DNA from 2 places in the Paenarthrobacter sp. 10L412 genome. Region 1 is predicted to be linked to the other one. Evidence: riboswitches for the same ligand, from Rfam matches in the RefSeq annotation. Region 1 holds a riboswitch; the other holds the start of a gene.
The links. Region 1 has a riboswitch for cyclic di-AMP ahead of AC1DD7_RS17305 (C40 family peptidase). Riboswitches for the same ligand answer to the same signal wherever they lie in the genome.
Positions count from the first base shown of each region.

Region 2: linked by a shared signal. The riboswitch ahead of AC1DD7_RS07095 (aggregation-promoting factor C-terminal-like domain-containing protein) and the one ahead of AC1DD7_RS17305 (C40 family peptidase) in region 1 are both predicted to bind cyclic di-AMP.

Region 1 covers NZ_JBFTJT010000012.1:39,013-42,462, forward strand. Annotated here, with positions in the region: gene AC1DD7_RS17300 (M23 family metallopeptidase) at 1-830, shown strand, start outside; cyclic di-AMP (ydaO/yuaA leader) riboswitch at 976-1,139, shown strand; gene AC1DD7_RS17305 (C40 family peptidase) at 1,144-1,872, shown strand; gene AC1DD7_RS17310 (NlpC/P60 family protein) at 1,971-2,723, shown strand; gene AC1DD7_RS17315 (HNH endonuclease) at 2,953-3,450, shown strand, end outside.
Region 2 covers NZ_JBFTJT010000005.1:95,424-98,873, forward strand. Annotated here, with positions in the region: gene AC1DD7_RS07085 (response regulator transcription factor) at 1-250, shown strand, start outside; gene AC1DD7_RS07090 (sensor histidine kinase) at 254-1,747, shown strand; cyclic di-AMP (ydaO/yuaA leader) riboswitch at 1,882-2,039, shown strand; gene AC1DD7_RS07095 (aggregation-promoting factor C-terminal-like domain-containing protein) at 2,045-2,860, shown strand; gene AC1DD7_RS07100 (MerR family transcriptional regulator) at 3,045-3,450, shown strand, end outside.

The DNA.
Region 1 (3,450 bases):
TGACATCGCAGAACGTCAGGGGCCGCCGCCGCGCGTCCGGCCCCGCTGCTGAGCTGCGGCCAGCCCGCGCCGCAATGGAGATCCGGCCACGCGACACCCCGCGTCAGGTGCGCCGCCGTAAGAGCCCGTTGCGCCAGGTAGCCGACTTCGCCGCAGCCAGTGGTGTCGGGCAGAAGGCCGGTGTCGCGCTTGCCGCCACCGGACTTGCCCTGACTGTAGGCCTGCCTGCCACAAGCCCCGTCATGGCCACGTCCGAGTCCGGCCAGGCCGAGGCGGCCCTCTCCGTGCCCGGTGGCAGCCAACCGGAAGTTTCTGCAGCAGCCTCTGCCAAAATCGATTTCAGTCGCGCAGCCGTCGCTACCGCCGCTGATCCTGACGGCAAACTCAAGCAGTTGCTGAGCGCCCAGTCAGCGGGGAGCATCCAGCGCGCCTCCTCACTTGGCACCTTGGGAAGTCCGCTGGACAAGCTGGTCACGGCATCGCCGTTTGGCTACCGTGTCAGCCCCCTTACCGGCGGCACCGGCGACTTCCACCGTGGCCAGGACTTCGTGGCCCAGTGCGGAACCGCCGTTCACGCCGCAGCCGCAGGCAAGGTCACATTCGCCGGGTGGCATGAGTACGGCGGAGGCAACCGCGTCGTGATTGATCACGGCAACGGCCTCGAGACCACGTACAACCACCTGTCGTCCTTCAACGTCAAAGTGGGACAGACTGTCAGCCGCGGCGATACCGTCGCGCTGAGTGGCACCACAGGAGCATCTACCGGCTGCCACCTCCACTTCGAGGTCCAGGTAAACGGCGAAGTCGTAGATCCCATGGGCTGGCTCTGAGCCAGTTGATGGTTGTCTATCGCATTCATGACACGCCCCGTGACCTGAATGTGACATTCACGAACATCTGTTGTACCGTCTAAAGCGCATCGGCTTTTTAGGGGGCCGATGCACTTGAGTGGATTGCCTAGCTCTGCCACCACTCGAGGTCCGTTCGCAAAAATCGTCTGGCAGGGGCGGGGGAACCAATTTTGGTCTTCGAGTCAGAAGACCTTGGGGTTAAGTCGCAAAAGCTTCCTTGAAGCCGCGCGGCCGGATGACTCCCATCCGAATCCGACAGCTCACCTCGCAGGCATTGGGAGAGGCTACCTTCGTGTCATCACGCACTACCCCTGCGCGCCACCGCGCCGAATTGGTTCGCACGAACCCGTTGAACACCCTTTCCAAGGCTGTCTCAACCAATGCAGGCACCGTAGGCCGCCAAGCCGCCGTTCTGGCCGCAGCCTCGGGGCTCGTTCTCAGCGTTGGACTTCCGGCCCAGGCCGCTGACACCGACGTCTCCAAGTCGGAATCCTCCAGCACCCAGCAGTTGGTCGCCACCGCAGTTGTTACCGCGGAGCCCACCGCAACCGTTTCCTTCGAGAGCCCCGTTGTGGCTACCAAGGAAGCTCCCAAGGTTCAGCGGGCCTCCCAGCGCACGGCAACCGAAGACCAAGCGAACGGCACCCTCGCTGCCCTGTCCTCCAAGGCCAAGGATGCCGCTTCAAGCGCGGCAGCCTCAGGACTTGCAGCAATTGCCTACACGGGCATCGGCCACCCCTACGTTTGGGGCGGCACTTCCCCCAACGGCTGGGACTGCTCCGGATTTACCCAGTGGGTTTACGCCCAGGCCGGCATCAGCATCCCCCGCGTCAATGCCTGGACGGTCATGACGCCCACCAGCACGCCTGCCCCTGGCGACCTCGTCGTGCAGAACGGCGGAGCCCACGTGGGCATCTACGTCGGTAACGGCATGATGATCAGCGCTTTGAACCCCAGCCAGGGCACGCTCCTGCACTCCGCGGCCTCCACCGGCACGTCCTCGTTCTACACCCTCCGCTAGAAAATCCCATTCGGGGTAAGCCAGCATGCCCCCCAAGTGCTGGCAGCCCATAACCCGCGTGCGACCCCACCGTGCGCGGATACGAAAAGAGAGTAATCATGACCAGTGCAAACAAGGTTGCACGGCATAGAGCTGAGGCCCCCAAGACCAGCTCACTTGCCGTCATTGCAAAGGCTGTCAGCGACAACGCCGGTGGCGTTGGCCGTCAGGCAGCAGTGATCGCAGCTGCATCGGGCCTTGTCCTGGCCAGCGGCGTTGCTGCAAATGCTGCGGACACCAACGTCCAGCGCGAATCTACTTCTGCGTCCACCCTTGATGTGCAGTCGGTTGCCCAGGCCACCATTGCTGCCGATTCCAGCGTCGCCATCTCCTACGAGCGCCCTGTGGTCAAGACTGTGGAAGCCCCGGCTCCCGTCGTCGAGAAGGCACCTGTCAAGGAAGCTCCGGCTGCTGGCGGCACCGCTACTTTGGCGGTCAACACTGATGCGTCCGCGGCCAAGGCGCCTGCTGCATCCAGCGGCCTCGGTGCGGCTATCGCTGCAGCGGCCTACGCACAGCTCGGCGTCACGCAGGACTGCACCATGCTGGTGACCAACTCGCTGGCCGCCGTCGGTATTCACTTCCACGATTGGCCGGCCGGCTACCTCTCCCTCGGCCGCACGGTCAGTGCAGCTGAAGCCCAGCCCGGCGACCTCGCTTACTATGCCAACGGTGGCTACGGCGGAATGGCACACATCGCTGTTTACGTCGGCAACGGCATGGCAGTCCACGGCGGATGGAACGGATCCACCACGGCACTGTTCAGCGTGAACGTTGGCTCCGGCCCGGTTTTCATCCGCGTCAACGGCTGATCAAATACTCCACGGAACACCCCGCAGGCTCAGGCCGGCGGGGTGTTCTGCTTTAACCACGGGGTGTCCCGCACATGAACTTTCGCCAACACCACAGGCGAAACGGCGGAAAAATTCGTTGATATGGCATATAAGTGCTTACCCTTGTGTTGTCGATCCACAGCCCGTACAAGCAGAGGGCAGCCGGCCCTCGTGCCCCTGACGGGTGCGGCCGTGAAGAGGTACGTGCATGCGCACACTCGTTCTGAATGCTGGATATGAACCGCTGGCGGTAGTAACCTTCCGCCGGGCGCTGGTCCTTGTGCTGACTGGAAAAGCTAGCGTGGTGGCCGAAGGCGACGAGCCTGTCGTCGGGCCACAGGAGATTCTCGGGAGACCATCCGTGATTCTTCTCAATCGCTACATCCGGCCCCGGTACAACAGGATCACTGCCGTGAGCCGCCGCGGGGTACTCCGCCGCGACGGCCATCGCTGCGCCTATTGCGGGAAAACAGCCCACACCATAGACCACGTCCACCCCAAATCCAGGGGCGGCGCGGATTCCTGGGAAAACCTGGTTGCGGCGTGTTTGAAATGCAACAACGCCAAGAGTGACCACACGCTCGCCGAGATGGGTTGGAAACTTCGTTTCAAACCTGGCGTGCCCACAGGAACCATGTGGCAGATCAAAGAACTCGAGAAACCTGCGCCGGACTGGGACCCGTTCCTGTTGCCGGAATCCGCCGCC
Region 2 (3,450 bases), on a different contig from region 1:
TTCGCGCGCCGGCGAGGACATCCAGCTCACGGCAACGCAGTTTGAGCTGCTTCGTTACCTCATGGAAAACCCCAAGCGCGTAGTCAGCAAGGCACAGATCCTGGACCGCGTCTGGGACTATGACTTCGGCGGACAGGCCAACATCGTGGAACTGTACATTTCCTACCTGCGCAAGAAAATCGAAGCCAACCACCCGCCAATGATCCACACCATCCGTGGCGCCGGCTACGTCATCAAGCCTGCGGACTGAATCTTGTCCACCCCTTCAGGAGCAACCCGCAAGACCCAGCGGAACTGGCTCAATCCCTCCACCTGGCATCTGCGCACGCGGTTGGTCCTGGTGGCGATGGCGTTGTTGGTTGCCATTTGTGGCGCAGTTGGAGTGGTTAGCTACGCCTCCATGGACATGTACTTCAACAAACAACTCGACAAGCAGTTGGAGCAGGCGTCAAGCCGCGCGAATGACTTCGGCAGGCCGCCGTCGAACTTTCCCTCAAGCGGGCGGCCGGATCCGCTGGAGGCCCGCGGCCAAGGTGCCGGGACCCTCAACGCGAGGATCGATGGTTCCACCGTCATTAACTCGGGCCTGTTAAACGCAAACGGCCGTCGCGTCGCACTCTCGGCAGAAGACAAGCAGGTCCTGCTCTCACTCCCCCGCGACAACCGGCCTGTGGACCGTTCATTGTCCAACGGCGACTACCGGCTGGTGGCTGTTGAGACCACCTACGGCGACGTCATTGTGACGGGCTTGCCGTTGGCTGACAAGCAAAACGCCGAGGCCTCGCTGGTTTGGACCATGGTGTTTGTTTCCCTGGGCGGCCTGGTGCTGATCGGCCTCGCCGGTACCGTCATCATCCGCCGGACCATGCGCCCGCTGGAGCAACTCTCGGAGGTTGCAACCAAAGTATCGCGCCTTCCCCTCGACGCCGGTGAGGTGGCACTCGCGGTGCGCGTACCGCCGTCGGCCTCCCATCCTGGAACTGAAGTGGGCAGCGTTGGCCACGCTTTAAACCAAATGCTCAACAACGTTTCCAGGGCCCTGGAAGCCCGTCAGGAGAGCGAAACCAAGGTCAGGCAGTTTGTTGCCGATGCCTCCCACGAACTCCGGACGCCGCTGACCGCCATCCGCGGATACACGGAGCTGCTTCGTATGACGGAGAACTTCACGGATGACGGCAGGAAGTCGCTGGCACGGGTCCAGAGCCAGTCGGAACGCATGACCACGCTTGTGGAGGACCTGTTGCTGTTGGCGCGCCTGGACGAAGGCCAGCCGCTGAAGGTCACGGATGTGGACCTGACGCAGCTGGTGATCGAGACCGTCAGCGACGAAAAGGTGATGGCACCGGACCACATCTGGAAGCTCCAACTCCCTGACGAGCCCATTACGGTGCGCGGGGACGCAACCCAGCTGCATCAGGTGTTGGCCAATCTGCTCTCCAACGCCCGCAAGCACACCGATCCAGGTACCACGGTGCTCACAGGCGTCACGCTTTCCGCGGACGGTAGCGCGGTGGTCACGGTCACTGACAACGGGCCTGGTATTCCTCTTGGGTTCCAAGGCCGTATTTTCTCGCGTTTTGCCCGGGCTGACGCGGCGAGATCAGGCTCGGAAGGAACCTCCGGATTGGGCTTGTCAATCGTCGAATCCATCGTCCAGGCGCATGGCGGAAGTGTGGAAGTAACGTCCCAGCCGGGACGCACGGAATTCGCTCTTCGCTTCCCCACAGCTTCGAACGAACGAATATAACGAATCAGGCAACATGACGCGCCGTGAACGTGATCTCTGTTACCCAAATGTGACTTAAGCCGAAACCTCCTGTACCTTCGAAAGGGTGGGTCGCCCCTAACTGGCCCACACCCGGGATGCGCCGAGCTCTGCCACTTCCCGGAGTTCCGTTCTCATTCGAGGCAGAGACGGGGGACCCAGAGTCTCCGGGCACAGTACTTTCCTTGCCCTTGGGGTGAAGCCGCAGCTACGCGCGCGGCCGGATGACCTCATCCGAACCCGACAGCTAACTCCGCAGGCGCTGAGAGGTAATCACACATGTCTGAATTCAACGATCAGACGCGCCCTTCCGCGCGTCACCGTGACGAACACAATGCTCCCCTGACGAAGTCGCAAACCGTTCTGAAGAACGCTGCACGCCGCGGCAAGACCGGGCAACGAATGTCCGTTGTTGCAGGAGTCGTTGCCGCAGCATTGGGCGTCGCATCGCTCGGCCAAGCCGCAAACGCCGCATTCAATCTCCCCGAAACGAGCCAGGCGTCCGAGACGCAGGCTACCGCCCAGATCAGCAACAAATCAGCGGAAATCTCTGCTTCTTTGGATGCCGCTGCCAAGAAGGGCGCAGCCGACAGGGCTGCCGCAGACCAAGCTGCCGCAGCACAAGCAGCTGCTGCCGAGAAGGCTGCGGCCGAGAAAGCCGCCGCCGACCAGGCTGCTGCCGCACAGGCCGCCGCCGAGAAGGCTGCCGCTGATGCAGCCGCCAAGCAGGCTGCCGATGCCGCCGCCGCTGCAGCCGCGGCCGCTGCCGCAGCTCCCAAGGCCGTGGACGATCCCGCTGCTGCCAAGGCATACGCCGCCAGCATCCTCGCCAGCTACGGCTGGGGTCCGGGCGAAATGACTGCCTTGAACACCCTGTGGGAGAAGGAATCCAACTGGCGGACCACGGCGACCAACGCGTCCAGTGGTGCCTACGGAATCGTGCAGTCCCTGCCGGCTTCCAAGATGGCAACTGCCGGCGCTGACTGGGAGACCAACTACCAGACCCAGATCAAGTGGGGCCTGAACTACATCAAGGAACGCTACGGCTCCCCCTCGGCAGCCCTCGCCTTCCACCTGGCCAACAACTGGTACTAAGCCAACTCAATAGGCAGGTTTGAGCCCACCCCAGCGGGCTCAAACGTGCAGGGCCTGATTACCGCCCCGTTTTCCGCCGTCGCAGCAGTGATTACTGCAGCTAACGGCGGGAACCGGGGCGGTTTTCGCGTTCAGGTGACGACGACTTGCACCTGACGTTACGTCAGGACTTAGCGTTGTGCTCATGACGGGAACAAGAGGATCCGGACCGTGGAGCATCGGTGAGCTGGCCACAGCGTGTGGCGTCAGCGTGCGGACGCTCCACCACTACGACGAGATCGGGCTGCTGTCCGCAAGCCAAAGGACAGCGTCCGGTCATCGCCGGTATTCGGAGGCCGACCTGCGCCGGCTATACCGGATCAGATCGCTTCAGATGCTGGGCCTTCCGCTCGCGGCCATCGGCAAGGCGCTGCAAACGCCGGAGGATGATCTGGAGTCCTTTCGAGGCCTCCTCCAACAGCAGCTGGTCCATGTGCAGGAGCACGCCCGGCAACTCCAAGCGCTCCAAAACCGTTTGGGCGAGCTGTTGTCACGCATGGACGGACGCGCCATGCCCACCCCTGAACAATTCATGTCAACGTTGGAGATGA